DNA from 2 places in the Sphingomonas radicis genome. Region 2 is predicted to be linked to the other one. Evidence: predicted binding sites of a transcription regulator. Region 2 holds the regulator's gene; the other holds the start of a gene.
The links. Region 2 encodes LexA, which represses DNA repair genes until DNA is damaged. Its sites were predicted from a motif close to GTTCCNCNCTTGTTCT; they were not measured.
Positions count from the first base shown of each region.

Region 1 (7,191 bases), on a different contig from region 2:
ACTGGTCTTCGCTCAGCAGCGCGCCCAGGATCAGGAAGAAGCCGTTGGCGAAGATGAAGCCCACCGGCGCGCCCAGCGGCGGGAAGCTGCCGTAGCGATAGGCCCAGCCCTTCGGCGCATTCTCCACCGCGAGCAACGTCGCTCCGCCCCATTCGCCGCCCAACCCCAACCCCTGGCCGAAGCGCAGCAGCGTCAGCAGCACCGGCGCCACCACGCCGGCCATCGCATAGGTGGGCAGGAAGGCGATCAGCAGCGTCGAGATGCCCATCAGCATCAGCGATCCGACCAGCGTCGTCTTGCGCCCCATGCGATCGCCGAAATGGCCGAACACCACACCGCCCAGCGGGCGCGCGAAAAAGGCGACGCTGAAGCTCGCATAGGAGAAGAGCAGCCGCCATCCCTCCTCGATCCCGGCGAAGAACAGCGAAGGGAACACCAGCGCCGCCGCGGTCGCATAGATGTAGAAATCGTAGAACTCGACCGAAGTGCCCACCAGGCTCGCGAACAGGATGCGGCGGTGCGATGCAGGCGCAGATGCGGCGGTTGCAGCGGTCATTCAGGTCCCCTCTCCGCCGCTCTCCTAGCGAGGAAACCTGCCAAGCGGAATGGCCGCTGCAATCGTTCGAGAGGTTCGGTTCATCAGACGGGGCTGGAAAGCTTCATCAGCACCAGCCCGCCCACGATGAGCAATGCGGCAATCACGCGCATCGCCGTAACCGCCTCGCCCAGAATCGTGATGCCGACGATGAACGCCCCGACAGCGCCGATGCCCGTCCAGATGGTATAGGCCGTCCCGAGAGGGAGGGTTCGCATCGACCACGAAAGCAGACCGAAGCTCACGACCATCCCGACGACGGTGATGAGGCTCGGCCAAAGGCGCGAAAAGCCATACGACTGCTTCATCGCAGCCGCCCACACCACTTCGAAAAGTCCAGCGATAACAAGAATGATCCACGCCACAGCAGCCTCCATAAACGAGCTGCCGGGCCGTCCCGGTCTTGATAGCTGAAGGGCGGGAACGTGGTCGCCGCACCGAAAATATAGGGCACCAGCGCCGCGGATTCAACGCGGGCCAACTGCCACGCCAACGAGAGCGCGGCTCGAACGGCGTCGCTCCTCAGCTAAAACAACGTTACGCTGCCCGACGGGTAGAGGGGTAGCTATGGGCGCGGTGAACTTCGGAATACTGGTCGTGAGCGCCTTGACGACGGCGTTCGCGCTGGCGGCATGCGGCGGCGCGGATCGGTCCGCAACTCCTGCCGGCGTGGCGGAACGCACGACGATCGATTTCGCAAATGTCGCCAATTACTCGGCTCCAGCCCTCCCGGCCTATTTCGATCAGACCGTGACGGCGCTGGATAACAGCCCAGCCTCCAACATCATCGATGATCGGGTGGCGACGCTCGGGCGGGTGCTGTTCTACGATCTGCGATTGAGCACGAACGACAGGGCCTCATGTGCCTCCTGCCACCAGCAGGCGCTCGGCTTCACCGACTCGATGCGGTTCAGCAACGGGATCAGCGGCGCCGCGACCACCGACTTTCACGCGATGCGGCTCGGCAACCTTCGCTACTGGCAGCCCGGCTCCACCTTCTGGGATCGGCGCGCGGCGAGCGTGGAGGCGCAGGCGAGCCTTCCGATCCACAGCCTCGTCGAAATGGGCTGGGGCGGAGCCGCGGGAGGTTTCGATGCCCTGATCCTCAAGATGGGCAGGACCGGCTATTACCCGGATCTCTTCGCCTGGGCCTTCGGCGACAAGGCGATCACCGAGCCGCGCATCCAGCAGGCACTTGCTCAGTTCGTCCGCGCGATGATCTCGAGCTCGAGCCGCTGGGACGAAGGCTATGCAAAGGTCTTCTCGCCCACCGCCCCGAACCGCGCCCTCGACGTCGACCTGCCGAACTTCACGCCGCATGAAAATCGCGGGCGACACTTGTTCATGACGCGCATCGCCGAGGGTGGCGCCGGCTGCTCCTCCTGCCATCTTCCCCCGACCTTCGCTCTGGCAGCGAACGCGAAAAGCAACGGCCTGGATGCCGGCGAGACGCGCCTGTTCAAGGCTCCGTCGCTGCGCAATGTAGGCTTGACCGGCCCCTATATGCATGATGGTCGTTTCGAGACGCTGGCCGAGGTCGTCGCGTTCTACGACCACGGCATTCAAAGCGGCCCCGCGCTCGACGATCGCCTGCGGCGGGACGGCAGACCGCTGCGTCTGAACCTCAGCGCGGCCGATCGGGCAGCGCTGGTCGCCTTTTTGATGACCCTCAACGACCGCGCGCTCACGACCGATCCTCGCTTCAGCGACCCGTTCCGTCGCTGAAGCTCGGGAGCCTAAGCTCGAATCGAATAGAGCCTCGCGTTGCTGATCGCGATCACCGCGCCGTCCGCACCCACCAGCGTCGGCGTATAGGCCTGGCCGAGACCGGTGTTGAGCCTCAGGCTCTGTGTCAATGTGTTCGTCGTCAGGTCCCAGCGATACAGCACGCCGTCCTCGTTGTTCGCGAGGAGCGATCTTCGCAACGGGTCCGCGGCCATCGTATTGATGCACCATTCGCGGCGTCCCGCAGGGGAGACGCCGTCCGACGTGGGGCTCAGAATCGTCAGCACTTCGCGCATCACCTGGACGCTCGGCACAATGGGGTCCGCCTGGCTCGCCGTCGGGTCCAGCACGGCCATTCGGTTGCCCCCGTCGCCGGTGCCTACGCCGTAATAATTGTTGTATTTCTGCGCGAGCAGGTAAGTCGATGCGCCCGTATAGGATGGCACCATCGAAGCCGGGATCACGCTGGGCATCACGTCCCAGCCGAAGCTGCCCGGAACACCGGCCGGGTTGAGCAGCGAGTCGAACTGCAGCAGCCAGCCGCGGGCATTGTGCGTCGGGAACGTCGATTCCAGCACGCCGTAGAACACACGTCCGTCGGAGCCGATCACCGGCGAGGAGGTGCCATCGTCACTGACGCGCGCCGGCGTGAGCAGGTTCGGATCCGTCAGCACTGCCTTGCCGCGGGTCGCGAGCGTCACGCTGTCGAGTGCGAGCAGCAAGCCCGTTTGCACGGAGCCGGGCGCGCCCCTGTTCACCGCGATGTAAACCGTGCCGCCGTCGATCGAGATCGCGGGCGCGCAATTCATCGCCGGCTTCTGGATCGTGGGATCGCCTGCAGCGGTCGCCGCGCTGACCCAGGTGCCTGCGCCGTCCGGGGCGACACGCGCGATGCCACTGACCAGCCCTGCGGGATTGGTGCCGGTCACGTGAAAGCCGAAAAAGATGTTGCCCGTCGCGTCGGCCGTCAGCGGGGTGTTGATGAAGACGGTGGCGTCGAAGGCCGCGGGATTGGCGTTGTATGCGGCCGCACCGTAGAACAGATGCGGGGTGAAGGTGCCGCTGGCCGAATCGCCGTCGGTGCGCATCAGCAGCTTGCCGCCCGCTCCCGGCACATAGAGCCGCCCCTGCTGGGTGAGGAGCACGCTGTACGGCGGCAGCCAGTTGCGCGGAGGCATGACATAGTCGGTGGTGGTCTGCCAGATCAGCGCGCCTGTGGTGCCATCGCGGCCCTCGACGCGATACCCGCCGGTCGCAGCCGTCTTCACCGGGATCACCACCGTGTTGTTGGTCGTCACCACCGGCGATCCGTAATGCGTGAGCAGCGCACCGGAAGGCGTGTACTGCGGCGCAAGGTCGACTGCGGCCGACCAAGCGATGCGCCCGAGATCCTGCGACGCGATCGCGCTCACCGCCGTGTGCTGCGCATCGCGGCCGAAGCCGAACCACGCGGGTCCTGAAACCGGCGTGGGAGCCGGCGTTGGCGTGGGAGTGGGAGTTGGTGTCGGCGTCGGAGAAGGTGTGGGCGAACCGCCACCGCTGCTGCATGCGGCGGCGACGGCGGACGACGACAGCATTGCCAGCGCGCGGCGGCGCGAAAGGAGAGGCGAAGTCCGTGCATCGCCCGGAATAGAATGGTGGCTCATGGCCGCCAGCATACGCTACCGTTTGTCGCAATCCACTACCTGTAACGAACCCGTGCGCGCAGCCCCCCGTTCATCCCTCTGACAGTTTCGCTGTCGTAGCGAACGTCAACGCAACAGCGCCGGAAGAGGGAGAGTCGGGCGATGCGCGAGTCAGCGGGACGTCGGTTCGTGTTCGCAAGCCTGTTCGCCCTCGCGGCGGGTGCGCTGGTCGCGGTGTGGAACCCGGTCGATCATGTGAAGGCCGATCTGCGCGCCGACACCCAGGGCGTCCGCTTCAGCCTCGAGGTCGCGGCGAAGGCGATCGAGAGTTGCATCCGCAGCACCTGATCCAGCCGCAGCCTAGCGGCAGTGCGTCCGCGTGATCTTCACCACCTTGCCGCTCGCGTCCTTCTCCTCGTGCCGCCCGGGCTCGCAGGGCTTGGGGGTAGGTGCCTGGCTGGTGCGCCACGCCACCACCGCCGAGAAGATCGCGAGCGCCAGCACGAGCGCGAGGCGCAGCTTACGGTTCCGCCAGTTCATGCCGCCCCGTTAGGCGCTCCGCCGCCCGCCCGCAATCGCCTGCGCGGCCTCAGTCCATCCCCGGATAGGTCTGGAACTCGGGCAGCTCGTGCATCTGTGCCATCCAGGGCAGCCGCTCCTTGACCACGATATGCGCGCCCGGCGCGTTGCTGGCAGCATCGTCGAGCGTCCCCGACTGGATGTCGACGATCCCCGGCAGATAGGTCGGGTTGCGGTAGAAGAGCCCGGTGCCACACCGCCCGCAGAACTGGCGCACCGCGAGATCCGAGGATTTGTAGCTCTGCGGCTCGCCCTCGATCGTCACCTGCTCCTCCTTGAAGGCGATCCACCCCGCCATCGGGGCGCCGGACCAGCCGCGGCAATCGGTGCAATGGCACAGCGCATGGTGCTCGGGCGCTCCCTCCGCCGAATAGCGGATCGCGCCGCAGTGGCATTTGCCGGTGATCGCCATGGCCTCTTCTCCCTCTGTGATCCCTTTTTGTTCTATCTGGCTCCGGTCGCGCGGACAACCCCTTTTGTGTTGCCCTCCTCGCCTCCGTTCCCTACCTGTTCGCCGATGACTCTCCCTGCGGAATCCCAGGACGCACCCTATCTCCAGGGCCTCAACGCGCCCCAGCGCGAAGCCGTGCTCACCACCGAAGGCCCGGTGCTCGTCCTCGCCGGCGCCGGCACGGGCAAGACCGCCGCGCTCACCGCGCGCCTCGCCCACCTGCTCTGGACCCGCCGCGCCTATCCCAGCGAAATCCTCGCCGTCACCTTCACCAACAAGGCCGCACGCGAGATGCGCGAGCGCGTCGGCCGGCTCGTGGGGCAAGCGGTCGAGGGCGTGCCCTGGCTCGGCACCTTCCATGCGATCGGCGCGAAGATGCTCCGCCGCCACGCCGAGCTCGTCGGGCTCCAGTCCAACTTCACGATTCTCGACACCGACGACCAGCTCCGCCTGCTCAAGCAACTCATCACCGCCAACGATCTCGACGAAAAGCGCTGGCCCGCGCGCCAGCTCGCCGGGCTGATCGACCAGTGGAAGAACAAGGGCCTGAGCCCCGCCGACATCGATGCCGGCGAAAGCGAGGCCTATGCCAATGGCCGCGGCCAGTCGCTCTATGCGCAATATCAGGAGCGCCTGCGCACGCTCAACGCCTGCGACTTCGGCGACCTGCTCCTCCACATGCTGGTGATCCTCAAGACGCACCGCGATGTTTTGGAGAGCTATCAGAACCGCTTCCGCTATATTCTTGTCGACGAATATCAGGATACCAACAGCGTCCAGTATCTCTGGCTCCGCCTCCTCGCGCAGGAGCGCAAGAACATCTGCTGCGTCGGTGACGACGACCAGTCGATCTATTCGTGGCGTGGCGCGCAGGTCGAGAACATCCTCAAGTTCGAGAAGGATTTCCCCGGCGCCAAGGTGATCCGCCTCGAGCAGAATTACCGCAGCACGCCGCACATCCTCGCCGCCGCATCGGGCGTGATCGCCAACAACGGCGGCCGCCTCGGCAAGACCTTGTGGACCGAGAAGGACGCGGGCGAGAAGGTCAAGGTCCTCGGCGTCTGGGACGGGCCCGAGGAGGCGCGCCGCGTCGGCGAGGAGATCGAGAGCCTCCAGCGCGGCGGCCTCTCCCTCGACGACACCGCGATCCTCGTCCGCGCCCAGCACCAGACCCGCGAGTTCGAGGACCGGTTCATCGCGATCGGCCTCCCCTATCGCATCATCGGCGGCTTCCGCTTCTACGAGCGCCAGGAGATCCGCGACGCGCTCGCCTATCTGCGTGTCGTCGCCCAGCCGTCCGACGACCTCGCCTTCGAGCGCATCGTCAACGTCCCCAAGCGCGGCCTCGGCGACAAGGCCATCGCCAAGGTCCACCAGTTCGCCCGTGCGCAGGACCTTCCCCTCACCAGCGCCGGCGCGCGCATCCTCGATACCGATGAGCTCACCCCCCAGGCCCGCCGCAGCCTGGGCAATTTGATCGGTGACATCGCCCGCTGGCGCGCGATGGGCGACACCCTCCCCCACCCCGAGCTCGCGCGCATCATCCTCGACGAGAGCGGCTACACGGCGATGTGGCAGGCCGATCGCACCGCCGAAGCCGCGGGCCGGCTGGAGAACCTGGGCGAGCTCGTCCGCGCGATGGAGGAGTATGAAAGCCTCACGGCCTTCCTCGAGCATGTCTCCCTCGTGATGGACAACGAAGCGCAGGCCGACGAGCCCAAGGTGACGATCATGACGATCCACGCCGCCAAGGGGCTCGAGTTCGACACCGTGTTCCTCGCCGGCTGGGAGGAAGGCATCTTCCCCTCGCAGCGCGCGCTCGACGAAGGCGGGCTCGCCAGCCTGGAGGAGGAGCGCCGCCTCGCCTATGTCGCAATCACGCGTGCCCGCAGGCAGGCGACGATCCTCCACGCCGCCAACCGCCGCATCTACGGCCAATGGACGTCATCGCTCCCCAGCCGCTTCGTCGCCGAGCTGCCCCAGGAGCATGTCGAGAGCGAGACCACCATGTCGGGCGGCGAGAGCCTGTGGCGCGCCAACTGGTCCGAGCGCGCCGATCCCTTCGCCGATGTCGGCCGAGGCACCGGCCGCGGCCCCGGCTGGCAGCGCGCCGCGGGCGTCGACGCGAAGAACCCCGGCGGCAGCTTCACCCAGCGCACCTTCTCGCGCGAACCCGCCCGCGTGCTGGAGAGCCGCGCGTCTGCGGTGAGCTTCGG
Region 1 covers NZ_JBLFFG010000002.1:323,634-330,824, forward strand. The annotation lists gene ACMGDH_RS08470 (MFS transporter) at 1-556, opposite strand, end outside; gene sugE (quaternary ammonium compound efflux SMR transporter SugE) at 640-960, opposite strand; gene ACMGDH_RS08480 (cytochrome-c peroxidase) at 1,193-2,320, shown strand; gene ACMGDH_RS08485 (hypothetical protein) at 2,332-3,966, opposite strand; gene ACMGDH_RS08490 (hypothetical protein) at 4,108-4,293, shown strand; gene ACMGDH_RS08495 (hypothetical protein) at 4,306-4,485, opposite strand; gene ACMGDH_RS08500 (GFA family protein) at 4,535-4,936, opposite strand; gene ACMGDH_RS08505 (ATP-dependent helicase) at 5,042-7,191, shown strand, end outside.
Region 1: the regulator LexA is predicted to act here: its motif matches at 4,955-4,970, upstream of ACMGDH_RS08505 (ATP-dependent helicase).

Region 2 (7,739 bases):
GGCGGGCTTCGCTCTGCCCGGTTCCGGCCGGGCGTCCAGGGCGATCGCAACTGCGGCCTTGGCGCTGGCAGTCGGTTGCGCACTGGTCTGGTGGCGCGCCGAGCGCGTCGCGGCGCCCGTGCTCGCGCGACCTGCGCTGGTCACCTTCGAAGCGCAGGTGGAACGAGTCGAGGCTCTTCCAGCGCGCGATCTCGTGCGTCTCGTCCTGGTGCCACGCAACCGCCTCGATCTTCCGCCGCGGCTGCGGGTGAACCTGGCGCAGAAGGATGCGCCGGCAGGGCTCGCTCGGGGAGCCGTTATCCAGCTGCGCGCCCGTCTGGTGCCACCGCCGTCACCTGCGGTGCCCGGCGCCTATGATTTCGCCCGCGTCGCCTGGTTCGCGGGACTAGGCGCGACTGGGAAGACGTTAGGGGCCGTGGAGCTGGTGCAGGGTGGAAGCGCGCCGGGCAGCGATCTGCGTGCAAGGCTCTCCACGCACATTCAGTCGCGGATTGCCGGAAGCGGCGGCGGAATTGCGAGCGCGCTGGCAACCGGAGATCGCGGCGCAATCGCCGACGACGATGCCGAGGCGATGCAGCGCTCGGGCTTGGCGCATCTGCTGTCGGTGAGCGGGCTGCATGTGAGCGCCGTTACCGCTGCGACGATGCTGCTCGTGCTGCGGCTGCTGGCACTCAGCCCGACGCTCGCGCTTCGCTGGCGGTTACCGCTGGTAGCAGCGGGCGCTGCGGCGCTCGCGGCGATTGGGTACACGCTGCTCACAGGTGCGGAAGTGCCAACCGTCCGCTCGTGCATCGCCGCGCTGCTCGTGCTGCTGGCGCTCAGCCTGGGGCGCGAGGCGATCACGCTGCGACTCGTAGCAGCCGGAGCGATGCTGGTTTTGTTGTTTTGGCCCGAGGCGGCAGCAGGGCCCAGCTTCCAGCTCAGCTTCGCCGCAGTGACTGCGATCGTGGCACTGCACGAGAGCCCCAAGGTCCGCGGCTGGTTTGCGCGGCGGGAGGCGGAGTCGATCGGAATGCGGATCATGCGCGGCATCGGATCGCTGCTTCTCACCGGGATTGTGGTCGAGCTGGCGCTGATGCCGATCGCATTGTTCCACTTCCACCACGCGGGCATCTACGGCGCGCTCGCCAACATTGTCGCGATACCGCTCACCACCTTCGTTATCATGCCGCTGGAAGCGGGAGCGCTGCTGCTCGATACCTTGGGTGCCGGCGCGCCGCTGTGGTGGCTCGTCGCCCGCGCCCTCGATCTGCTGCTCTGGCTCGCGCACCGTACTGCCTCGGCACCGGGGGCGGTTGCCGCGCTGCCGGCGATGCCTACGGGTGCCTATGCGGCGATGCTCGCAGGGGGGCTGTGGATGGCGCTCTGGCGGACGCAGTTGCGTTGGGCCGGCGTCGCTCCGCTGACCTTGGGATTGGCATGGGCGCTCCTCACGCCCTCGCCCGATCTGCTCGTGACCGGCGACGGCAGGCACTTGGCGATCCGCACCAGCGACGGCGGCTTTGCGCTGCTTCGGGAGCGGGCGGGCGACTACACCCGCTCGATGCTCGGCGAGAACAGCGGGGCGGGGGATGCACTGGCCGAGCTGGCGACGAACCGCGATGCGCGATGCAGCCCCGATCTTTGCCTGATCGACTTCGCCGCAGAGGGCCGGAAGTGGCGGGTTGCGGCGACGCGGAGCAGCTATCTGGTGCCCTGGCAAGAGATGATGGCCGTGTGCCGGAACGCGGACATCGTCGTCAGCGACAGGCGGCTTCCGCCCGGCTGCGCCCCACGCTGGCTCAAGCTCGACCGGGAGACGCTGGCGCGCAGCGGTGGTGTCGCGATCAGCTTTGCGGGGCCCAGTCTCCGGACTGTCCGCGAGGGCGGTTCGCACCCCTGGATCGATCCGCCGAAGGTCCAGCCGGCGTCGCGCGAACGCTGAGCGCCGGCGAACCGATCAATATTTGCGCAGCAGTCCGGCGAGCCGGCCCTGCACGCGGATCTGGTCCGGACGGTAGCGCTGCGGATCATAAGCGCGGTTGGCCGGATCGAGTCGAACCATCGCGCCTTCCTTGCGGAAATATTTTAGCGTTGCCTCGGCATCCTCGATCAGCGCCACGACGATCTCGCCGTCACGTGCGACCTCGGTACGGCGGATGAGGGCATAGTCACCGTCGAGGATACCCGCTTCGACCATCGAATCGCCGGCCACTTCGAGCGCATAATGCTCGCCGGCGCCGAGCAGCGCGGCGGGCACCGGAAGCATCGTCGAGCCTTCGAGCGCTTCGATCGGCGTACCCGCGGCGATGCGGCCGTGGAGCGGAATCTCGACCACGTCATTGGCCGGCGACGGCAAAGTGGCGGGAGTGGGCTTCGATTCTTCCACTTTGGCGCTCGGCTTTTTCGCATCGCCACGTTCGGGGATGCGGAGCACTTCGAGCGCGCGGGCACGATTGGGCAAGCGGCGGATGAACTCGCGTTCTTCCAGCGCGCTGATCAGCCGGTGGACGCCGGACTTGGATTTGAGATCGAGCGCTTCCTTCATTTCCTCGAACGAAGGCGAGACACCTGTCTCATTCAGGCGATCGGCAATGAAGCAGATGAGCTCGTGCTGCTTGCGCGTGAGCATCCAGGTCCTCCTGTCTAGAACAGACTGGGAACGTTTACGCAATGTTCCCCACGCTTGTCAAGCGATGTCGAGGATTTCGACTGCCTGCCCCGGCGTAGCGGCCGGAGTGTGCGCGGGCCGGACGATCAGGCAGTCGGCGCGGGCGAGCGTGCCGAGCATTGCGCTGTCCTGAAGCGCGGCGGTGAAGACGCTGCCGTTGCGAAGTTCGGCGCGGAGATAATCGGTGCGGGGACCGTTCGCAGCCAGCGGCTCGCCGAGCCGGACCTCGCGTGTGCGGGGCAGGGGATCGGCCGCGCCGCCAAGATGCGCCGTCAGCGGGCGCACGAAGAGCAGCGTCGTGACGAAGGCGGAAACCGGATTGCCGGGCAGCCCGACGACGATCATTCTCCCCAGCTTGCCCGCCATCATCGGCTTTCCGGGTCGCAGGGCGATCCGCCAGAAGTCGATCGTTGCCCCCGCGGATTCGAGTGCAGGGCGAACGAGGTCGTGGTCCCCGACCGAGGCACCGCCGGTAGTGACGAGGAGATCGGCATCGACGCTGCGAAACGCCGCTTCGAGCATATCCTGCCGATCGGGCAGGATGCCGAGATCGATGATCTCGACAGGCAGGTCGGCGAGCTGCGCCGCGAGCATCAGGCGGTTGGTTTCGGGAAGTTGCGCCTCACCGATCGGTGCCCCGGGCGATACGAGTTCGTCGCCCGTCGCCGCCAGCGCAACCCTGACCTTCCGCCGTACAACCAGACTGCCATGGCCCGCTGCCCCGGCAAGGGCGAGCCGGGCGGGCGTCAGCCGCTCCCCCGTGGCGATCAGCGTGTCGCCTTCCAGGAAGTCGAGCCCGCGGCGGCGGACGTTGCGGCCCAGAGAGCCGGGTCCTTCGCCTTCGAGCGTAAGCTGCGTGCCTGCGCGACCCGCTTCTTCCTGGACCATCACCGTGTCCGTGCCGGGCGGCAGTGGGGCGCCGGTGAAGATCCTCACCGCTTCACCCGCGCCGACGCTGCCGGCAAAGCCGCGGCCGGCAGCGCTCTCGCCGATCACCTGCCACGGGCCGGGGAGATCGGCGAAGCGGATGGCATAGCCATCCATTGCCGAGATGTCCGCCGAGGGCTGGGTGCGGCGGGCGACCACGGGTTCGGCGGTCCAGCGGCCTGCGGCCTGCGCCAGCGGCACCGTCTCGGGCTCCACGGCGCCAGACAGGGCGAGCAGGCGCGACTGGGCTTCGGTGACCGGCAGCAGGGGTTCCATGACGAGGCGATTGGCGCCGCCAGAGGGATCAATGCAAGGATTTTCGTCTAGCTCGAACCGCGCCCGCCGGTGATCAGGCCCAGATCCGTCGGACGCAGCGGCAGGCGGAATTCACACAGGATGCGGCCGCCGCGCGTCTCGATCACATTGGCGGGGCCTCCACCGACGTTGGGCAGCGAGATCCAGAGCTGGGTGCCGGTCGTGACTGAAGCACGGGTGTCGAGCTCGATGAGGTGGGGCGTGAGTGCGCGGATGCGTGCGTTCCACCAGCGGACGCCTTCGCGGATGCGGGCAGGTGCATCGATCCGCACCGCATGCTTGTCCGGGATCAGCCCTTCCATTTCGATGCCGGTGGAGGCGCGGGCGCCGTTCTGCTGCAGCTGCCGCAGCCAGGGCATCAGCGTCTGCCAGGCAAGCTCCTCGCCGAAGCGCACCCCGGCAAGCCCGTCCTGGACCCAGCGCACGACGCCGTCGAGCGGGCGGAGCCCGTCGAAGGTGAGTTGCACCGCGTCGCCCGCGGCGAGCGCCAGCCGCGTCTCGATCCCGGCGCCGCCCTGCGAGATGTTGCGGCTCCGTGCCAGCTCGACCCTGCCATTGTGGCGGATCGAAACCGTCTGCTGCGTCTCGACCCGGGGAACGCGGCGGCGGTCGGCGGGGAGGCTGGCGAGGTTGCGGGCGAGCGCGCCGATGACGTCGATCGGCTGGTCGAAGACGAAGCCGACCTCGCGGTCGCGGTGCCAGGCTAGCCGCCCGTCCATGCTCTGGCCGTTGGCGAGTTCGAGGCGCATCGGAGCGTCCTGATGCAACGGACCGGCCGCCCGCAGCGTCGCGCCGAGGGCGCTGAGCTTGTGGAGCGAGCAGGGGTGGCGATCGGCCCCGTCGATCAGATGTGCGGCGTCGAATTCGGTGGGCGCCTCCGGATCGTGGACGAGCGAACGGGGCAGGTCACCGGCCAGGCTGAAGATGGTCGCGGACGCAACTAACTGTGACATTTCCATTTCCAGGCCGAATGGCCGCGACCTTGTGCGCCGCGCTTGACGAATCGGTTAACCGCGAAGGCTGTAGAAATCCCTAATCCCGATCGGGTGCGCCCAAGGGAAACAAGGGACGATAGGGCCGAGCTTCGTCGACCGCCCGGGCGAAGGATGGGCGGGCGAGCAGGCGGGCGCGATAGGCATGCAGGCTGGCACGCGCAGGCGCGATCGGATGCGCCCAATCGGCATAGAAGAGCGAAGGCGCCGCGGCGCAATCGGCGAGAGTGAAATGCTCGCCCGTCGCCCAAGGATGCGGGGCGAGTCGCTCGTCGAGCCAGGCATAGACGGTGTCGAGCATCCGCCGAGCCTCGGCGACGCCGAACGGGTCGCGTGCGTCTTCGGGACGGATTGCGTCGCCCACCAGCTTCTGCACTGGCGTCATGACGTAATTGTCGAACACCCGGTCCATCATCCGCGCAGTGATCGCGGCCTGAGGCGCATCGGGGATCAGCGGCACCGGGCCGCCATAGCGGTGCTGGAGGTGCTCGATGACGATGCTCGTCTCGAGAAAGGCCTCGCCCTCATCGACCAGCACCGGGAACTTCTTGAGCGGCCAGAGCGCCTCGAGCTCCTCCACCACGTCGCTGTTGTCGATGACGCGATATTCGAAATCGACGTCGTTCTCGTACAGCGCGACCAGCACCTTCTGGCAATAGGAGGAGAAGGGGTGGGCGTAGAGCGTCGGCTTCATTCTGCTTCTCCCCCCGGGGCGATCCAATCGCCGGACTTGCCGCCGGTCTTAGAAAGCAGGCGGACGCCGGAGATCACCATCGCCTTATCCAGCGCCTTGGCCATGTCGTAGAGCGTGAGCAGCGTGACGCTGGCTGCGGTGAGCGCTTCCATCTCGACGCCGGTCTTGCCCTCGGTCGCCGCGGTGGCGGTGACGGTCACGCCGGTTTCGTCGGGCACGAGATCGACCGCGACGCGGGTGAGGGGAAGCGGATGGCAGAGCGGGATCAACTCTGCGGTCTTCTTCGCGGCCATGATCCCGGCGATGCGCGCGGTGGCGAGAACGTCGCCCTTGGCCACGCTGCCTGCGCGGATCGCTGCGGCGGCTTCGGCGGACATGGCGATGCGGCCGGTGGCTACGGCTTCGCGGTGCGTGACCGCCTTGCCCGCGACATCGACCATGCGTGCAGCGCCGGTTTCGTCGAGATGGGTGAGACTCATATCTCCCTCTCCCCTTGTGGGAGAGGGAGGGAGCCGACGTAGTCGGCGGAAGGGTGAGGGGGCGTGAGCTGCATATCCCCCTCATCCTTCCCACGCCTTCGGCGCGGGCCCCTTCCTTCTCCCACAAGGGGAGAAGGAGTCTGGGTGCATAATTCCCTCACCCCACCAGCTCCCGCGTCGCCGCGGCGATGTCGGCCTGGCGCATCAGCGCTTCGCCGATCAGGAAGCAGCGCACGCCGTGCTCGGCCATCGCGTCGAGATCGGCGCGGGTGGTGAGGCCGCTTTCGGCGACGAAGGTGCAGCCCTGCGGGGCGAGGCGGACGAGCTCGTAAGTGTTGTTGAGATTGACCGTGAAGTCCTTGAGATTGCGGTTGTTCACACCAATCAGGCGCGATTTGAGGCGCAGCGCGCGTTCGAGCTCCTGCGCGTCGTGGACTTCGACGAGCACGTCCATGCCGAGTTCGATCGCCGCGGCTTCGATATCGGCCATCGCGCCGTCCTCGAGCGCGGCGACGATGATCAGGATCGCGTCGGCGCCGATCGCGCGGGCTTCCTCGACCTGCCAGGGATCGACCATGAAATCCTTGCGCAGCACGGGCAGATCGCAGGCGGCGCGAGCGGCGATCAGATACTGCTCGTCGCCCTGGAAATAGTCGCGGTCGGTGAGCACCGAGAGGCAGGCGGCGCCGCCGGCGGCATAGGCGCGGGCGTGCGCGGGGGGATCGAAGTCCGGGCGGATCAGCCCCTTGGAGGGGCTCGCCTTCTTGATCTCGGCGATCAGGCCATAGCCGCCCGTGGCCACGCGCGTGTCCAGCGCGGCCTTGAACCCGCGCGGCGCGGTGGCCTCGGGCCAGGCGTGCGGGTGCGCGCGGCGCTCGGCGATCTCGGCGCGCTTGGTTGCGAGGATACGATCGAGGACGTTGCTCATGCGCCAATACTCATGCGCCAAATACTCATGCGAACGCGATCCAGCAGTCGAGCAGCGTGTTGGCAAGCCCGTTGTCGAGGACTTCGGCGGCTTCCTCGGCGCCTTCGCGCAGGCTGGCGGCACGGCCGACGACCATCAGCGCAGCGGCGGCATTGAGCAGTACGGCGTCACGATAGGGGCCGTGCTCGCCCCGGAGCAGCCGGCGCAGCGCGAGGGCATTATGCTCGGGATCGCCGCCGCGGATCGCGGCGAGGGGGTGGCGCGGCAGGCCGGCGTCGTCAGGCGTGATCCGCGTGGGGAGCCCGGCGCAGCCGACGTTGACGATCACGCTCGCACCCTCGGTCGAGAGCTCGTCGAGCCCTTCCTCGCCCGAGACGACCGCGGCCGCCTCGGCGCCGAGCTGGACGAGCGCCTCGGCATAGATCGGCGCATAATCGGGGCGGGCGATGCCGATGAGCTGGCGCGTGACGTGCGCCGGATTGGCGAGCGGGCCCATCAGGTTGAAGATCGTGCGGCGGCCGATCCGGCGGCGCAGCGGCCCGATCCGCGCCATCGCCGGGTGGTGATGCTGGGCGAAAAGGAAGGCGATGCCGAGCTCGTGCAGGCTCTCCTCGGCGCGGGCGCCGGCGCGATCGAGGTTGAGGCCGAGCGCTTCGAGCGTGTCGGCCGCGCCCGATTTGGACGATGCGGCGCGGTTGCCGTGCTTGGCCACCGGGACGCCGGCCGCAGCCACCACGAGGCTGACTGCGGTGGA
Region 2 covers NZ_JBLFFG010000006.1:184,498-192,236, forward strand. The annotation lists gene ACMGDH_RS17815 (ComEC/Rec2 family competence protein) at 1-1,924, shown strand, start outside; gene lexA (transcriptional repressor LexA) at 1,940-2,611, opposite strand; gene ACMGDH_RS17825 (molybdopterin molybdotransferase MoeA) at 2,669-3,853, opposite strand; gene ACMGDH_RS17830 (PilZ domain-containing protein) at 3,901-4,845, opposite strand; gene ACMGDH_RS17835 (glutathione S-transferase family protein) at 4,925-5,578, opposite strand; gene moaC (cyclic pyranopterin monophosphate synthase MoaC) at 5,575-6,057, opposite strand; gene trpC (indole-3-glycerol phosphate synthase TrpC) at 6,215-6,985, opposite strand; gene trpD (anthranilate phosphoribosyltransferase) at 7,011-7,739, opposite strand, start outside.